Regions from separate parts of the Pseudomonas frederiksbergensis genome, predicted to be linked through region 1. Evidence: predicted binding sites of a transcription regulator. Region 1 holds the regulator's gene; each other region holds the start of a gene.
What was found. Region 1 encodes FliA, which starts transcription of late flagellar genes. Its sites were predicted from a motif close to CTAAAGTTTNNNNNNNNNNNGCCGNTAA; they were not measured.
Positions count from the first base shown of each region.

Region 2: the regulator FliA is predicted to act here: its motif matches at 1,290-1,317, upstream of BLL42_RS31250 (methyl-accepting chemotaxis protein).
Region 3: the regulator FliA is predicted to act here: its motif matches at 1,977-2,004, upstream of BLL42_RS20150 (methyl-accepting chemotaxis protein).

Region 1 covers NZ_CP017886.1:1,235,800-1,241,805, reverse strand. Annotated here, with positions in the region: gene flhF (flagellar biosynthesis GTPase FlhF) at 1-1,252, shown strand, start outside; gene fleN (flagellar synthesis regulator FleN) at 1,367-2,197, shown strand; gene fliA (RNA polymerase sigma factor FliA) at 2,194-2,934, shown strand; gene BLL42_RS06240 (chemotaxis response regulator CheY) at 3,100-3,471, shown strand; gene BLL42_RS06235 (protein phosphatase CheZ) at 3,503-4,291, shown strand; gene BLL42_RS06230 (chemotaxis protein CheA) at 4,345-6,006, shown strand, end outside.
Region 2 covers NZ_CP017886.1:5,073,442-5,079,447, forward strand. Annotated here, with positions in the region: gene BLL42_RS31250 (methyl-accepting chemotaxis protein) at 1-1,287, opposite strand, end outside; gene BLL42_RS24465 (amidohydrolase) at 2,619-4,313, opposite strand; gene BLL42_RS24470 (hypothetical protein) at 4,384-4,581, opposite strand; partial or broken gene BLL42_RS24475 (serine hydrolase domain-containing protein) at 4,683-5,971, opposite strand.
Region 3 covers NZ_CP017886.1:4,207,773-4,213,778, forward strand. Annotated here, with positions in the region: gene BLL42_RS20150 (methyl-accepting chemotaxis protein) at 1-1,828, opposite strand, end outside; gene BLL42_RS20155 (DUF721 domain-containing protein) at 2,087-2,542, opposite strand; gene secA (preprotein translocase subunit SecA) at 2,849-5,584, shown strand; gene argJ (bifunctional glutamate N-acetyltransferase/amino-acid acetyltransferase ArgJ) at 5,723-6,006, shown strand, end outside.

The DNA.
Region 1 (6,006 bases):
GATTATCGGTAATCGCCGGATCGCCGGTGGTGTCGAGCTGACGGCCGCCCTGGATTACAAGCTGTCGGCCCTGGCCCCGCGTGTGCCGAACATCGAACTCGAAGACGAGTTGCGCAAGACCCAGTCGCGGATCGTCACGGCTCAGGCTGAATTGAGCCTGCGTGGCGATGGTGAGGGCGACGCGAGCGTCGGTACCAATCGCCAGCTGTTCGCCGGCCTGCCGCTGACTGCTGCGGAACCTTTGGTCGAGCCGAGCTTCGCTGAGCGGTCGCGTCCTGCTCCCGCGCCAGCACCGGCTGCCGGGGTCGATCCGCGCGCTTTCGACTCGATGCGTTTCGAGCTCAATGGTTTGCGTGAATTACTCGAAGTGCAGTTGGGTTCGCTGGCCTGGAACCAGTTGCAAGGCAGTCGTCCGCAGCAAGCCAATCTCTGGCGTCGCCTGCAACGCATCGGCCTGTCCGGCCCGCTGTCGCGCGATCTGCTGGAACTGATTACTGAAATTGAAGAGCCCCGTCAGGCCTGGCGCATGTTGTTGGCGCACCTGGCGCGGATGATCGTCACCCCTGAGATCGAACCGCTCGAAGAGGGGGGCGTGATTGCCATGGTCGGCCCTGCCGGCATGGGCAAAACCACGACACTGGCCAAGCTGGCCGCACGTTATGTGCTCAAGTACGGCGCGCAGAACATCGCGCTGGTGAGCATGGACAGCTTCCGCATTGGCGCTCAGGAACAACTCAAGACCCTGGGGCGTATCCTCAATGTCCCGGTGACTCACGTCGACCCGGGCCAGTCCCTGGCTCAAGCCCTTGATCCGCTGCTGCGCAAGCGTGTGGTGTTGATCGACACCGCCGGTCTGCAGGCCAGTGACCCGGCATTGCGCATGCAGCTGGAAAGCCTGGCCGGTCGCGGGATCAAGTCGAAGAATTATCTGGTGCTGGCCACTACCAGCCAGAAACAGGTGCTGACGGCCGCTTATCACAGTTACAAGCGGTGCGGGCTGGCAGGCTGCATCCTGACTAAACTGGATGAAACGGCGAGTCTGGGCGAAGTGCTGAGCCTGGCAATCAGTCACGAATTACCTGTCGCTTATCTGACCGATGGGCCAAGGATCCCGGATGATCTACATTTACCGCGCCGGCATCAGTTGGTCAGTCGCGCAGTAAGCGTGCAGATGCAGGAAGAACCCAGCGAAGAAGCCATGGCTGATATGTTCGCTGACCTCTACCACAGCCCGACCAAGCGCGTCGGCTGAGGTAATAATGAATAGATTTGTATCTACATCGATGGCCTGCCATGCATTGTTCCGAAGTGAGCGCGCAGCCAGTCATGTAGCCCGCGTCTAAGCAAGACAAGGTAAAGAACGAACATGGGCAGCATGCATCCCGTACAGGTGATCGCAGTGACCGGCGGCAAAGGTGGCGTCGGGAAGACTAATGTGTCAGTGAACTTGTCCCTGGCTCTTGCTGAGCTCGGCCGGCGCGTCATGCTGCTGGACGCCGATCTGGGGCTGGCGAACGTCGACGTCCTGCTGGGGCTTACGCCCAAGCGTACGCTGGCCGACGTCATCGAAGGCCGCTGTGAACTGCGTGATGTATTACTTCAGGGGCCGGGCGGAATTCGTATTGTTCCCGCAGCGTCCGGTACCCAGAGCATGGTTCATCTGAGCCCGGCCCAGCATGCAGGCCTGATTCAGGCATTCAGCGACATTGGCGATAATCTCGACGTATTGGTGATCGACACGGCAGCGGGTATTGGTGAGTCGGTCGTCAGTTTTGTTCGCGCAGCCCAGGAAGTGTTGCTGGTGGTTTGCGATGAGCCGACCTCGATCACCGACGCCTACGCGCTGATCAAACTACTCAACCGCGATTACGGCATGAACCGCTTCCGCGTGCTGGCCAACATGGCGCAAAGCCCTCAGGAAGGACGGAATCTGTTCGCCAAGTTGACCAAGGTCACGGACCGCTTTCTCGACGTCGCCTTACAATACGTCGGTGCGGTTCCTTACGACGAATGCGTGCGCAAGGCCGTGCAGAAGCAGCGCGCTGTGTATGAAGCGTTTCCTCGCTCCAAATGTGCGCTGGCGTTCAAGGCCATCGCGCAGAAAGTCGATACCTGGCCGCTGCCTGCCAACCCGCGTGGGCACCTGGAGTTTTTCGTCGAGCGTCTGGTGCAGCAAACTGCGGGTCCGGTTCTATGACAGCCAGCGGTTACAACCTGTACAAAAAGTCGGCGCGTGACGCGCAGTACGAGCTGATCGAGCGTTACGCGCCACTGGTAAAACGCATTGCCTATCACCTGCTGGCCCGCTTGCCGGCCAGTGTTCAGGTCGAAGACCTGATCCAGGCAGGAATGATCGGTTTGCTTGAAGTGTCGACCAAATACGACGCGAGCAAAGGCGCGAGTTTCGAGACGTACGCGGGGATACGTATCCGTGGCGCGATGCTCGATGAAGTCCGCAAGGGTGACTGGGCGCCACGCTCGGTCCACCGCAATACCCGGATGGTGAGTGACGCGATTCGCTCAATTGAAGCTAAAACCGGGCGTGACGCTAAAGATCACGAGGTTGCGGCCGAACTCCAATTGAGTCTCGACGATTATTACGGGATTTTGAATGACACCTTGGGCAGTCGCCTATTCAGCTTCGACGATCTGTTGCAGGACGGCGAGCATGAAGGACTGCACGAGGATGGCGCGAGTGCTCATCTCGAACCGTCGCGTGACCTGGAAGATGAACGCTTTCAGGCTGCACTGGCGGATGCGATTGCCAATTTGCCGGAGCGTGAGCGACTGGTGTTGGCGCTGTACTACGACGAAGAGCTGAACCTCAAGGAAATCGGTGAGGTCCTGGGGGTCAGTGAATCGCGGGTCAGCCAGTTACACAGCCAGTGCGCGGCCCGTTTGCGGGGGCGTTTGGGGGAGTGGCGAGCGCGCTGACAGCAGTGTGGGGACACTGCGAACGAAACAGGCATGGCGTAAAGCTGTGTCGGTCTTCATCCGTTGTGCTCCGACAGTCGTTGAGTGCTCTGCCTGATTGATTGAATGGCGTGTTCAGGTGCTGAACGCGTTTAAGACTGCTTGGAGGTCGAATTGGACAAGAACATGAAAATCCTCATCGTTGATGACTTCTCAACGATGCGGCGGATCATAAAAAACCTGTTGCGTGACCTTGGGTTCACCAACACGGTCGAGGCCGACGATGGCGTCACTGCCATTCCGGTACTCAACAGCGGGAGCATCGACTTTCTGGTAACGGACTGGAACATGCCTGGCATGACCGGTATCGATTTACTGCGTCACGTGCGCGCCGATGAAAAGCTCAAGCACCTGCCGGTGTTGATGGTCACTGCCGAAGCCAAGCGCGAGCAGATCATCGAAGCCGCTCAAGCCGGTGTAAACGGCTATGTGGTCAAACCCTTCACGGCCCAGGCGTTGAAAGAGAAGATCGAAAAAATATTCGAACGCATCGGTTGATGTGCGGAGCCACTGCGCCACGGGGGGAGCTATGGAGCAAAGAGAATCTTCACAGGGCGATTTCGAATCGACTCTGAAAAAACATGCCCAGGAACTGGTCGAAAGCCTTGAAAAGGGCAGGTTCGGCGACGCTGTGCAACTGATCCATGAGCTCAACCAGACCCGTGACCGCGGCCTGTACCAGGAGGTGGGCAAGCTCACTCGTGAATTGCATAGCGCGATCGTCAATTTTCAGATTGACCCGCACATGCCGCAAGCCGAGGAGGTTTCGCAGATCACGGATGCTACCGAGCGCCTGTCCTATGTGGTCAAGCTGACCGAAGCGGCCGCGAACCGGACCATGGACCTGGTCGAGAACAGTACTCCGCTGGTCAATGGTCTGAGCACTGACGCGCAGGCCTTGAGCGCAGACTGGGGGCGCTTCATGCGCCGCGAAGTCGGTGCCGAAGAGTTTCGTGAGCTGGCCCGGCGCGTCGACGGTTTCCTGACGCGTAGCGTCGAGCAGGCTCAGGTCGTCTCGGGCAACCTCAACGATATTCTGTTGGCTCAGGATTACCAGGACCTGACCGGTCAGGTGATCAAGCGCGTGACCCAATTGGTCACCGAAGTCGAAAGCAACCTGCTCAAGCTCGTGCTCATGGCCAGTCAGGTGGACCGCTTTGCGGGCATCGAACATGACCGTGAAGCGATGCTGGCTGAAAAAGATCCGCAAAAACATCTCTCGCAGGGTGAAGGTCCGCAGATTCATGCCGATAAACGAGAAGACGTTGTGTCCGGTCAGGACGATGTGGACGATTTGTTATCCAGCCTAGGATTTTAGAGTTTTAGCATTTTAGGTTTTTTAGGTTTTTAGACCTTTAGGAGCACCCCTTAATGAGCTTCGGCGCCGATGAAGAGATCCTTCAGGATTTCCTGGTTGAGGCCGGCGAGATTCTAGAGCAACTGTCCGAGCAACTGGTCGAGCTGGAAAGCCGGCCAGATGATGCGGATCTGCTCAATGCAATTTTTCGCGGTTTTCACACTGTAAAAGGGGGCGCCGGCTTCCTCCAGCTCAACGAGCTGGTGGAGTGCTGTCACATCGCCGAGAACGTGTTCGACATCCTGCGCAAGGGTGAGCGTCGCGTCGACTCGGAACTGATGGACGTGGTTCTCGAAGCGCTGGACGCGGTGAACAGCATGTTCAGCGAAGTCCGTGAGCGTGCACCGATCACTGCGGCTACGCCAGAACTGCTGGCAGCTCTGGCCCGTCTGGCCGAACCTCAATCGGCCGATGTGGCGGCACCTGTTGCCGAGGTGGTCGAAGCACCTGTCGCTGAAAGCGAATCGGGCGACATCACCGACAACGAATTCGAACTGCTGCTCGACTCGCTGAACGCGGTCAAGGCTGAGGCCCAAGCATCCGTTGCCCAGGCACCTCAAGTGGCTGCCGGCAGCGATGAAATCACCGATGCCGAGTTCGAGTCGTTGCTCGATCAGCTGCACGGCAAAGGCCAGTTCGCCGCCGACGCGGTGGCAGCGCCAACCGCACCGGCTGCCCCGAAAGCGGCAGGCGACAGCTCCGACATTACCGACGACGAATTCGAAGCACTGCTCGATCAGTTGCATGGCAAAGGCAACTTCGCCGTTGATGCTCTGGAATCGGCGATTGCTGCCGTTCCGGCGCCAGCGGTACCTGTGGCTGCTGCCGCTGGCGGTGATCTGATCTCCGATCACGAGTTCGAATCGCTGCTCGACGAATTGCATGGCAAAGGCCAGTTCACTGAGGTCGGCACAGGTTCTGCTGCTTCGGTGGCGGCTCCGGTCGCCAAGGCCGCGGCACCCAAGCCTGTCGCAGCAGCGCCCGAGCCAAAAGCTGAAGCGCCGAAGCCTGCCGCCGCTGCTGCACCGGCTCCAGCTCGCGCACCTGCTTCACCGCCACCGGAAAAACCGGCCAGTGAAGCCGAGACCACCGTACGTGTGGATACCGCGCGCCTCGACGAAATCATGAACATGGTCGGCGAACTGGTACTGGTGCGTAACCGTCTGGTTCGTCTGGGACTCAACAGCGGCGACGAAGCCATGTCCAAGGCCGTGTCGAACCTCGACGTGGTCACGGCCGACTTGCAGACCGCGGTGATGAAGACCCGGATGCAGCCGATCAAGAAAGTCTTCGGGCGCTTCCCGCGACTGGTTCGCGACCTCGCGCGCCAGTTGAAGAAAGAGATCAACCTGGAGCTGGTCGGCGAAGAAACCGACCTCGACAAAAACCTCGTCGAGGCCCTGGCCGACCCGCTGGTCCACTTGGTGCGCAACTCCGTCGACCACGGTATTGAAGAGCCGGCTGATCGCGAAGCCATGGGCAAGCCCCGCAGCGGCAAGGTGATCCTGTCCGCTGAGCAGGAGGGCGACCACATCCTGCTGTCCATCTCTGATGACGGCAAGGGCATGGACGCTGATGTTCTGCGCGGTATTGCCGTGAAGAAAGGCTTGATGGACAAGGATGCGGCGGACCGTCTCAGCGAGACCGACTGCTTCAACCTTATCTTCGCTCCGGGC
Region 2 (6,006 bases), 1.9 Mb from region 1:
GTTGCGGGCGATCTCTTGCACCGTGCAAGACATTTGCTCAACGGCGTTGACGACCATTTCCAGCGACTCTTGCTGCAGGTCGAGGCGTTCGCTGGTTTGCCCGGCGGCGCTTAGAATGTCGCTGCTGGCCTGACCGACGTCCTGGCTGGATTGGCGCAGACGTTCAATCACATCGCGCCAGGCCTGGGCCATTTCATGCAGGGCCAGCATCAAGCCGGCCTGTTGTCGTTGTTCGGTCGGCAGGTTCAGCTCGCCTGCGGCCAAGCGACGGGCCAGTGCGGTCATATTGCTCGGCTCGCCACCCAGCGGGCGCATCACACTGCGGCTGACCAGCCAGGTGGCGATGGCAACGGCGGCGACGGTCAGCAGTCCGAGCAGCAAGACTTGCCACATCAGCTGATGTACCGGGGCAAACGCCTGGGCCTGATCCATTTCGGCAATCAAGGCCCAATGGTTGTCATCAAAGGCGACAGGGACAAACACTTTCAGCGCACTATTGCCGTCCAGCCCCGGTTCGGCGATGCGTCCCTGTTGGCCCGCCAGGGCATTGCTGACGGCACTGCCAGTGAGGCTGACTTGCGCATTGAGGCTACGGTTGACCTGGTGTTCAGGGAAACGTGCCGAGTCCGAACGCAGGGCGGCATCGCTGCCGACCAGGTAAGTTTCGCCTTTTTCACCCAGGCCCTGGCGGGTTTGCATCACGTTATTGAGCGGGCCGATGGGTAACTCCAGAACCAGGGTCATTTGCAGCACGCCGTTCGACATGACGGGGGTGGCCAGATATTGGGTCGGCTCCTTGCTCAGCGGGTTGTACTGCAGGTCGCTGATCAACAGTTTGCCGCTATCGCGGCTTTGCTTGACCAGGCGCGCCAGCAAGGTATCACGCAGGCTGTCTTCGCCGAGCTTGTGCTGGTCGTCACTGCCGCCCTGCAGACTGAGCATGACGGTGCCATCGGGCATGATCAGTTTCAGCTCGCGGTAACCAAAGGTTTTGATAAAGTTTTGAAACACCGGGCGGTCGTAGAGGGCGGTGCTGATCAGCGCGGTGTCGTCCAGTCCCTGGTAGCTGTTGCTCAGATTACTGGCCAGGGTGCTGATCTGGTTGCGCCGTTCCTGCCAGTTATCCAGCAATTGCTGCTGTTTGATATGGGCAACCGCCTCGAGGGCGTTCAGCGTCTGCTCGCGCAGGGCGGTACTGGCTTGTTGATAGACCGTAAAGGCCATGCCCAGAACCGGGATCAAGCCTATCAGCAGGTAGCTTAGGGCTAACTTCAAGCGTAACGGCATGTTCAACGACTCCGCGGGTAGAAAGGTTACAGGTCAGGGTGTTTGTTAATTATTCTGCAAGAAGTGTGCAAATTATCGAACACAATGAGTTGGCTTGGGCTTCTGAGATCGCTGATCTGGTTTGTAGAGCGGGCCGGACGGTGAGGGAGGTGAATCGACACTGGTTTCGTAGACAACTCCAAGCGTTACAGCAAGGCGCTGCAAGAGACAGATCGCCTGGGATTTCTCAGACGGAATCGACAGGCTGCTTTTGGCCGAGGCTGTGTAAAAACGTTTTAGAGCAGGTTTGACGGTCAGAACCAGAACGAAAATCGCGTTCCTACGCAAATTTCAGGTCTGCTGACTAGCCAAGTGCTGGCAGATTTTACGTAGCAACGCAGACTTCCAAACGGTGTCTGCGTTTTTACACACTCTGGGCCGTTTGCTGTCTGTCCTCTCGACCGGAGTGGGTCGAGGCTGTGTGAAAACGTTTTAGAGCAGGTTTGACAGTCAGGACTGGAACGAAAATCGCGTTCCTACGCAAATTTCCGGTCTGCTGATTAACCAAACACTGGCAGATTTTACGTAGCAACGCAGACTTCAAAACGGCGCATGCGTTTTCACACAGCCTGGGCCGATAGCGGTCTGATTTCTCCAACGATTCGCCTCCGCCCCGTGTGATCCGTCAGATGCCTACCAGTAGCATGTCAAAGCCATGCAAGCTCAACCTGACCCTATGAGTGTTATTATGAGCTAGGGGGGTTAGCTGGTCCCTAATTAGGGACTGCTCCTGCCAAGCGTGGTGCTGCGCCATTCCGCCAAGCTTCAGATTCAGAGCTTGGTCCCACCAAAACCTCTGGGGTGGGATAAGGTCGCTGAGACCCACGCCCCTGTGCGACCATGGCTGTGGACGGGAGCCTCGGTGGTTTATAGGGAAGTTAGCGAGTTTATGTTTAAAGCATAAACTCGCTAACTTCCCTATATTTCCCTCAGTGTGCGGCCCGCACGAATGGAAACCTTCGATCGCTCTGGTAGGTGCTGCGCGTGCCTGCCCCTTACGCTCGAACCTTCATATGGGGGATATGTACTTGTTTGCGCCGATGCCGAATTGACCCACGTGCCGAGATTTTACTGAGCCCCTCTGATTTCTTGCGAACCAATGCCCGTGCTGCATTTCGTTAGATTGGACTTGGGTCAGTCTTTAGTCGGCGCTTGGATGAATTCGGCATCGGCGCCAACAGATTCCTTATAGGCGGTTATGCAAAGTGCTCCACAGATGAGTAGCTGCACGTGATTTGTAGGTGCGTTTTAACTCGCCGCTTGTCGTGTACGACAAGCGGCGATGGAGGGCGTTAAAAGCTATCTGATTGGTGAGATATCACCCCGTTCATCATGGTAAGCAAAACGTTGGTCTTGCCGATGTCATGAGCGTTCTGTTCGAAGAGGTCGTTCTCGAGAATGATCATATCAGCCCGCTTTCCTACCGTGATTGAGCCGATCTCGTGCTCCATCCGTAATTGATAAGCGCCGTTGATCGTGTACGCCGCAATCAGTTGTGGAATGCTGAGTTTTTGACTGGCCTCAGGCATCACCGGGGCATCGGGCTCACCGGAGAGCTGGCGAGTATGGCCGCATTCGATATGCTCCACCGGTCGGTGCTGGCAACGACATTGGCAAGCGAGCCCATCCATGCCGATGGAGACCGTCACACCCTGTTCGATGAAGGTGCGGAACTTGTACATCGAACTCCACCGCTCATGACCATAGGACTTCAGGATCGCCTTGGTGTAGGCGTCAACCACGCCCCATTGTAGCTGGGTGTTGGCGATGACGCCGATGCGCCGGAAACGAGGAATGTCATCGGCATGTGTCAGGAACGCATGGGTGATGACGTGGCGGCGATCCCGCGCTGGGTTGAGCTCATTGGTTTCTTCGAACACGTCCAGGGCAAGACGCACGGCAGCGTCTCCCACGCAGTGGACCATTACATCAATACCGTGGGCATCCGCTTTGCGTACATGCTGCGCGAATTCGTGAGCAGGGATGACCGTCGAGCCGCGGGTCTCTGGCTTGTCCGTATAGGGCTCCAAGAGATAGGCCGTATGGTTCACCTCGGTACCATCCAGCATTAGCTTCAGCACTTGGGCCTTGACCAGCGGGCTGCTGTAGCGCTCGCGAAGGTCAAGCAACGCATCGACGGGATCTGCGGTTGAACCAAGGTTGATGTAGCTTCCGGTCACCCTCAGCTTGAGCCGTTTTTCGCGCTCCATGTGTTGCAAGGTCTCGTATAGCAACGACTGATCGCCGCTCGGATCCAGAAAGCCTGCGTCGAAGACGGTAGTGATACCCGCAGCGACCAGTTTTTCCTGCCATACAGAGATCGAGCGCAGATAGAGATCGATACCCGTGGGCAGGTAACCGGCTGCGCTGATTCTGCTCATCAGCAACGAGTAAGCCGCACCGTCGACGATCAAACCTGTCGGTTCGCCAGTGACCGGGTCTTTCTCGAACCAGCTGGCGCCTTCTTCAACCGGCGGTGTATGCCGGTCTATTTCGGCTATCTCCAGCGCCTTGGAGTTGACCCACATGGAGTGGTAGTCGGTTGACAACAGGCAGACTGGCTTGTCCGGGCAGATGGCATCGAGTGTCTCTTTGCACAGCAACTCTGCGGGCATCAGTGCTTGAATCCAGCCCATTCCGGTGATGGCTTTTTCGTCGGGATGCTCGTCGACATAGTGCTTGAGCGCCGCGAGGACCTCCTGAGGATCCTCGTGATTGACGAAGGCCTGAAAGGCAAAGGCCGTGGTGGAAAAATGCCAGTGCGACTCGACGAAACCCGGCAATACCAAGCGTTGTTGGGTATCGATCAGTCGAGTCTGGGCGCCGGCGAACGTCATGACCTCCAGATCATTCCCGACATAGATGATCCGCTCACCTTGGATGGCTACTGCGCTTGCCCAGGGTTGGTGCTGATCGACGGTGTAGATTTTTGCGTTGTAGAGGATGTAGTCGGCCAACGCGACTTGGGAAGATGCGGTCAGTGTCATTTTTTGTGCCTCTTTGGACGGGTTCTACAGGGATAAGCAACGCCAGAGAGACCTGACGCTGCGACCAGGCTCAATAACCAGTGCGGATCATGTTCCAGGTCCGGGTGCGGATACGTTCGGTAGCCATTGGGATTGGTCTAATGGGGTAAAGCATCGACAGCTTGTCTTCAGGAATGTACATATTGGGGTTGTGACGAATGGCCGGAGCGATCAAGTCGGTAGTGCCTTTATCCACGTTCGGATAGCGGATGTAATTGCTCGCCTTCATCGCCAAGCTCCTGTTTTTGTTTTTTTACAGAGCAGAAAGTGGTGCACCGCGCACAGGTATCTCGCCTCAAGAGCTTGGCGGATACCGGTTGAGTGCTGTTGTTATCGTGCGAGTGGCTTGGCCCGCAGCCTGGCTGCCAGCGCCCGCATCAAGCGCACGCTGTCGGCGTCGAAATCACTGACCGCGTCGGGCAGCGAAGACTGTTTGACGATCACTGTCTGCGAAGGGAAATCGATGAACAGGTACTGGCCATGAATGCCGCCGGCCATGATCGCCTGGCTGTGATCGTTGAATACGTACCACTGGCTGCGATAGGAGGCGCCGGGAGTCCAGGAGGCGAACTCGGCGTTGTCTGCATAAATGGCAGGGTCGGCGCCGTCGGCAATGGCCGCTACGACAGCCGCGGGCAATAGTTGTGTCTGTGCGTGTTGACCTTCACGAATCAGCAGACGGCCAAAGCGCGCCATATCACGCAAGGTCGCGTTGAAGCCTGCGCCGGCGGTGCTGCGACCCCAGGGGTCGGCCAGGAAATAACCATCGCGTTCGCAGCCCAGTTGCGACCAGATTCGCTCCAACAACTCGTGGCAGGAGACGCCAGTAACTCGCTCCATCACCCAAGCGAGGGCCTCGGTGGTCGCGCTGCAGTAATGGAAGAAACCACCGTGCTCGCCACGTTTACCCAAGGAGGGCAAATACTGGTACAGGGACTCGACGTGCCTGTAGGCCTCAGGCGCCGGCCGCAAGCCGCAGGCGTAGCCATACTGCGAACTCTCAGAGGCGGGGTCGTCGTATTTTTCGGCGTACTCGATACCCACGGCCATATCGAGTAGCTGACGAACCGTTGCATCGCCAAAGGCGCTGCCCGCGAGTTCTTCAACGTAACTGCCGGCCAGACGCTGCGAATCGAGTAACCCTCCATGAATCAATTGCTCCGCCAGGGTTCCGATCAGCGACTTGGTGACCGAAAACATCAGGTGGCGGTCTTCGGCGGTTTGCCCATTGAAGTAGCGTTCGTAGAGAACGTCGTCACCTTGCATGATGAGAAAGCCATCGGTGGAACTGGCATGCAGGTGTTCGGCCAAACCGATGGAAAGCCCGCAGGTGCTTTCGAAGTAAAAATCGTCCAGATCGAGGGGTTTGTCTGTCAATTCCTCGACCTGCCTCCGTCCTGCGGAGACGGTAATCGTCGGGCGTATCTGTTGAAGGCTACGCAGTCCCCAGCGGTTGAAGGGCGGAGCCATCCAGTTGTGCCACGTCACTCGTTTTTCTACGACTACCGGAAAGCCCTGCATGAAGGGCGTTTCTTGGGGGGGGCCAAGAGTTCCTCATGGGCTTTTGCGTAGAGGGCTCCGAGGCGTGATGCAGTGCTTTGTGCGTATAGCTTGCTCATTGTAGCTTCCAGCTTGGGTGCTCTGCGTGACAGCA
Region 3 (6,006 bases), 2.8 Mb from region 1:
AGGCCCGCAGCGTCGATTGCAGGTTTTCCACACCTTCCTGATTCAGGGTGTTGATCTCGGTGATGTCAACGTTGATCGACTCCACCACGGCGGTCTGTTCCTCGGTGGCGGTGGCCACCGACTGGTTCATGCCGTCGATCTCGCCGATGCGCAAGGTCACGCTGTTCAGGCGCTCACCGGCGAGGTTGGCGATCTCTACGCTGTCCTGGCTGTGACGCTGGCTGTCGCTCATGGTGCTGACCGACTCGCGGGCGCCGACTTGCAGCTCTTCGATCATGGTCTGCACTTGCTGTGCCGACTCCTGCGTGCGATGGGCCAGGTTGCGCACTTCGTCGGCAACCACCGCGAAACCACGTCCGGCCTCACCGGCCCGTGCCGCTTCAATCGCCGCATTGAGCGCCAGCAGGTTGGTTTGCTGGGAGATGCTGGTGATCACTTCGAGAATCTGCCCGATGTTCACGGTTTTGCTGTTCAGCGACTCGATGTTGGTGCTGGAGGCGCTGAGCATGCTCGACAGCTGATTCATCGCCGCGATGCTGCGGTCGACTACTTGCTGGCCATCTTCGGCCAGGCTGCGGGCATCACTGGCCTGCTGAGAGGCCTGCGCTGCGTTATGGGCAATCTCATGAGCAGCAGCGCCCAACTGATTGATCGCGGCTGCCACGCTGTTGGTCCGGCTCGATTGTTCGTCGGAGTTGAGCATCGACGAGTTCGATGCGCTGACGACTCGCAGTGCTACTTCATTGACCTGCTCGGTCGCCGACGACACTTCGCGGATCGAACCGTGAATGCGCTCGACGAAGCGGTTGAATGCGCTGCCGAGCACGCCGAATTCGTCCTGGTTCTGAATGGTCAGGCGGCGGGTCAGATCGCCTTCACCGTCGGCAATGTCCTGCATCGCGCGGGTCATGACGTGCAGCGGCTGGATCAGAATGCGGATCAACATGCCGAGCAAGGCAATGATGATCGCCACGGCAATGATCGTGGCAATGATCGCCGAGGTGCGGAAATCGCTGAGCATCGCGAAGGCTTTGTCTTTGTCCACCGACAGACCGACATACCAGTTGACCGATGGCAGGCCTTTGATCGGCGTGAAGGTGACGATGCGGGTTTTGCCGTCGACTTCGACTTCACTGATGCCGCCGCCGATGCGCGGGGTGTTCTTGGGGTAAACCTCGCTGAGGGACTTCATCACCATGGCTTTGTCTGGATGGACCAGGATCTTGCCGTCGGCACTGACCAGGAACGCATAACCCATGCCGCCGAAGTCGCGTGCGGTCAGGGTGTCGATCAGGGTTTGCAGGCTCAGGTCGCCGCCTACCACACCAACGCTTTGCCCGGCTTTTTTCGAGGCGGTGGCGATGGAGATGATGGTCTGGCCGGTTGCCGCGTCTATATAGGGTTCGGTCAGAGTGGCGGTGCTGCTGTTTTCGGCGCCCTTGTACCAGGGGCGAACTCTGGGGTCGTAGCCGTCCGGCATCTTGGAGTCCGGGCGGTTGATGAAAGTGCCGCTGGCATCGCCCAGGTACCTGGCCATGAAGGTCGAGGCCAGGGCATTCTGCTCAAGCAGGTTGGCAACATTGGTGTGTTCGGGGTTGATGGCGATGTTCTGGGCCAGGTTTTCCACCATAAGAATCCGCCCGGCGAGCCAGGACTGGATGTTGGAGGAAGTGACATCGCCCATCTCATGCAGGTAGTTGTCCAGGTCCTTGCGAATTGCGTTGCGCTGTAAATAGTCGTTGTACAGCGTGAACGAAGCGAAGGCGGCAATGACGATGAGGGCGGCGGCAAGCAGGATTTTGTGGCTGAAGCGCAGGTTTTTGTTCATGGCTTGGAGTGTCCGCTAAGGTCTCATTGTTAGGGCATGTTGTTAAAAAAGCGCGCGCAAACCGGGCGCTGTCGTACATAAGCTGATATTTCCGTCTTTCCTTTGGGAATTATCGGACCTGATTTTCGGTCTGGTCTCTCGCTTATATCTATCGGCTGCGCAGGACTAAAGCTTAATCGGGAGTGACAAAATGCCTGACTCATTGCGACTCGTTGGCATTGATCGCCAGTTTCTGGGGACGATCTTTTGATCTTGCTTCTAAACCTTTGGCTTGGCGTGCGCCGCTAACCGCTCCAGCGCTGCGCGCAATTTCGGATCGCTGATGCCGTCGGCGGTGGCCTGAATGGTCGCCGCCGCATCGCTCGACAAATCCATGGTGTGGCCGACGGCTCCTTGCTGCACGGTCGGTGGTTGTACCTTGAACAAAATTCGCGTCAGGCTGGCGAACTCGTCGAACATCTGTAATTGCCGTTGCAGACGCTTTTGCTGATAACGCAGACGGGTTGCCCAATGACCGTCGGTGACGATCAGCAACAGGCTACCCTCGCGCCATGACGCCACATGACAGTGTTCACGGGCGGCCGGCTGCAGCTGGCTTTCCAGCAAGCGCTGTAAATGCCCCAGGCGTTGTGCGTGGCCGAAAATGGCTTTTAACGGTTTGGCTTCGCGAAGCAGAACGGCGGGTGCTCTGGCCGTAAGAGGGCGAAATGCCATGATCAGACACCTGAAGTAACAGAGCCGCCATGGTAGCAGAAAGCACTTGATGCACCTGAGCCATTGCTTTGTGAGCGCTTTACTCATTAAATCAATGAGTAACTTATGCCGTGAATGGCTTGAAGTTCAGCAAAAAGCCCTTATTTTAAGTGAGCCCCGTAACAGCGCTGTGCATGCATCGTGGAACAACGCCACTTTCCTCACCATCGTTTCCGGGTAGAATGCTCGTTCGCATGCGGCCATGAGGGCTGCACGGGCGACTCACGGGGCCGCCCTCCATCCCTTTGTGTGGAAGATCCTGCCGATATGTTTGCGCCTTTGTTAAAGAAACTTTTTGGAAGCAAGAACGAGCGTGAAGTCAAACGCATGCTCAAGACGGTACAGATCGTCAATGCCTTCGAAGAGCAAATGGTGGCCCTTTCGGACGATCAGCTGCGAGCCAAGACTGATGAGTTCAAGGCCCGCATCGCCAAAGGTGAAACCCTCGACAAACTGCTGCCTGAAGCCTTTGCGGTTGCCCGCGAAGCCGGCAAGCGGGTTATGGGTATGCGCCACTTCGACGTTCAGTTGATTGGCGGCATGACCTTGCACGAAGGCATGATTGCCGAAATGCGTACCGGTGAAGGCAAGACCCTGGTGGCAACACTGGGCGTTTACCTGAACGCGCTGTCCGGCAAGGGCGTGCACGTTGTCACCGTGAACGACTACCTGGCTCGTCGTGACGCCAACTGGATGCGTCCGCTCTATGAATTCCTCGGCTTGACGGTCGGCGTGGTGACGCCGTTCCAGCCGCCGGAAGAGAAGCGTCTGGCTTACGCCGCCGACATTACTTACGGCACCAACAACGAATTCGGTTTCGACTACCTGCGCGACAACATGGCGTTCAGCATGGAAGAAAAATTCCAGCGCGAACTCAATTTTGCCGTGATCGACGAAGTCGACTCGATCCTCATCGACGAAGCCCGTACCCCACTGATCATTTCCGGTCAGGCTGAAGACAGCTCCAAGCTCTATATCGAGATCAACAAACTGATCCCGCAACTGGAGCTGCATATCGAAGAAGTGGAAGGCGAAGTCACCAAGGCCGGTCACTACACCATCGACGAGAAGACCCGTCAGGTCGAACTCAACGAGGCCGGTCACCAGTACATCGAAGACGTGCTGACCCGCATTGGCCTGCTGGCTGAAGGCGAGAGCCTGTACTCGTCGCACAACCTGGGTCTGCTGACCCACGTTTATGCCGGTCTGCGTGCGCACAAACTGTTCCATCGCAACGTCGAATACATCGTCCAGGACGGTCAGGTCGTACTGGTCGACGAACACACCGGTCGTACCATGCCGGGTCGCCGTCTGTCCGAAGGCCTGCACCAGGCCATCGAAGCCAAGGAAAACCTGAACATTCAGGCCGAAAGCCAGACCCTGGCGTCGACCACGTTCCAGAACTACTTCCGTCTCTACAACAAGCTGTCCGGCATGACCGGTACTGCGGACACCGAAGCGTTCGAATTCCATCAGATCTATGGTCTGTCGGTCATGGTCATTCCACCGAACAAACCGCTGGCACGTAAAGACTACAATGACCTGGTGTTCCTCACCGCCGAAGAGAAGTACGCGGCGATCGTGGCTGACATCAAGGAAAGCATGGCTCAGGGCCGCCCGGTTCTGGTGGGTACCGCCACCATCGAAACGTCCGAGCACATGTCCAGCCTGCTCGTGAAGGAAGGCATCGAACACAAGGTTCTGAACGCCAAGTTCCACGAAAAAGAAGCTGAAATCATCGCTCAGGCCGGTCGTCCGGGTGCATTGACCATCGCCACCAACATGGCCGGTCGTGGTACCGACATCCTGCTGGGCGGTAACTGGGAAGTGGAAGTCGCCTCCCTTGAGGATCCAACAGCCGAGCAGATCGCCCAGATCAAGGCCGACTGGCAGAAGCGTCACCAGCAAGTGCTTGAGTCGGGCGGTTTGCAGGTGATCGCCTCCGAGCGCCACGAATCGCGCCGTATCGACAACCAGCTGCGTGGTCGTGCCGGTCGTCAGGGTGACGCTGGTTCCAGCCGTTTCTACCTGTCGCTGGAAGACAGCCTGATGCGCATCTTCGCCTCTGACCGGGTGAAGAACTTCATGAAAGCCCTGGGCATGCAGCCTGGCGAAGCGATCGAGCACCGCATGGTGACCAACGCTATCGAAAAGGCCCAGCGCAAGGTTGAAGGGCGTAACTTCGACATTCGTAAGCAACTGCTTGAGTTCGACGACGTCAACAACGAACAGCGTAAAGTGATCTATCACATGCGTAACACGTTGCTGGCCGCTGACAATATCGGCGAAACCATTGCCGACTTCCGTCAGGACGTGCTCAACGCGACGGTCAGCGCACACATTCCGCCGCAATCGCTGCCAGAGCAGTGGGATGTTGCCGGTCTGGAAACTGCCCTGGAAAGTGACTTCGGGGTGAAGCTGCCGATCCAGCAATGGCTCGACGAAGACGATCACCTGTACGAAGAAACCCTGCGCGAGAAGCTGATGCACGAGCTGCTGGCGGCGTACAACGAGAAAGAAGAGCAGGCGAGCGCCGAAGCGCTGCGCACCTTCGAGAAGCAAATCGTGTTGCGCGTTCTGGACGACCTGTGGAAAGACCACCTGTCGACCATGGACCACCTGCGTCACGGTATTCATTTGCGCGGTTATGCGCAGAAGAACCCGAAGCAGGAATACAAGCGCGAGTCGTTCACGCTGTTCTCCGAGTTGCTGGATTCGATCAAGCGCGACTCGATTCGTGTGCTGTCGCATGTTCAGGTTCGCCGCGAAGACCCGATCGAAGAAGAAGCACGCCTGCGTCAGGAAGCCGAGGCATTGGCTGCGCGCATGCAGTTCCAGCACGACGAAGCTCCTGGCCTCGAACAACCGGAGTTGTTGGGTGAGGAGGTCGACGTAGCCCTCGCTACCGCTCCGGTGCGCAACGAGCAGAAGTTGGGCCGCAACGAGCTCTGCTACTGCGGTTCGGGCAAGAAGTTCAAACACTGTCACGGCCAGATCAGCTAAGATTTCTGCCTGACATTGAAATACCCGCGCCGCGACCGGCATCAGCCGTCGCGGCGTTTTACCATTTAAAACACCGATGCCACGTTAAAAAGAACAGGGCGACGACGGTGCAGACATTACATTAAGAGGAGCGCTTTCATGGCTGTTGGTCTTGGTCCTTTGCCAACGTTGCACCCGGTTGCCGGTTTTGAACTCGGTATCGCTTCGGCCGGCATCAAGCGCCCCGGGCGCAAAGATGTCGTGGTCATGCGCTGCGCTGAAGGTTCCACGGTCGCTGGTGTGTTCACGTTGAACGCGTTTTGCGCGGCGCCGGTGATTCTGGCCAAACAACGTGTTCAAGGCCCGGTACGTTACCTGCTGACCAACACCGGCAACGCCAATGCCGGTACCGGTGAGCCTGGCTTGGTTGCCGCCGAGCGCAC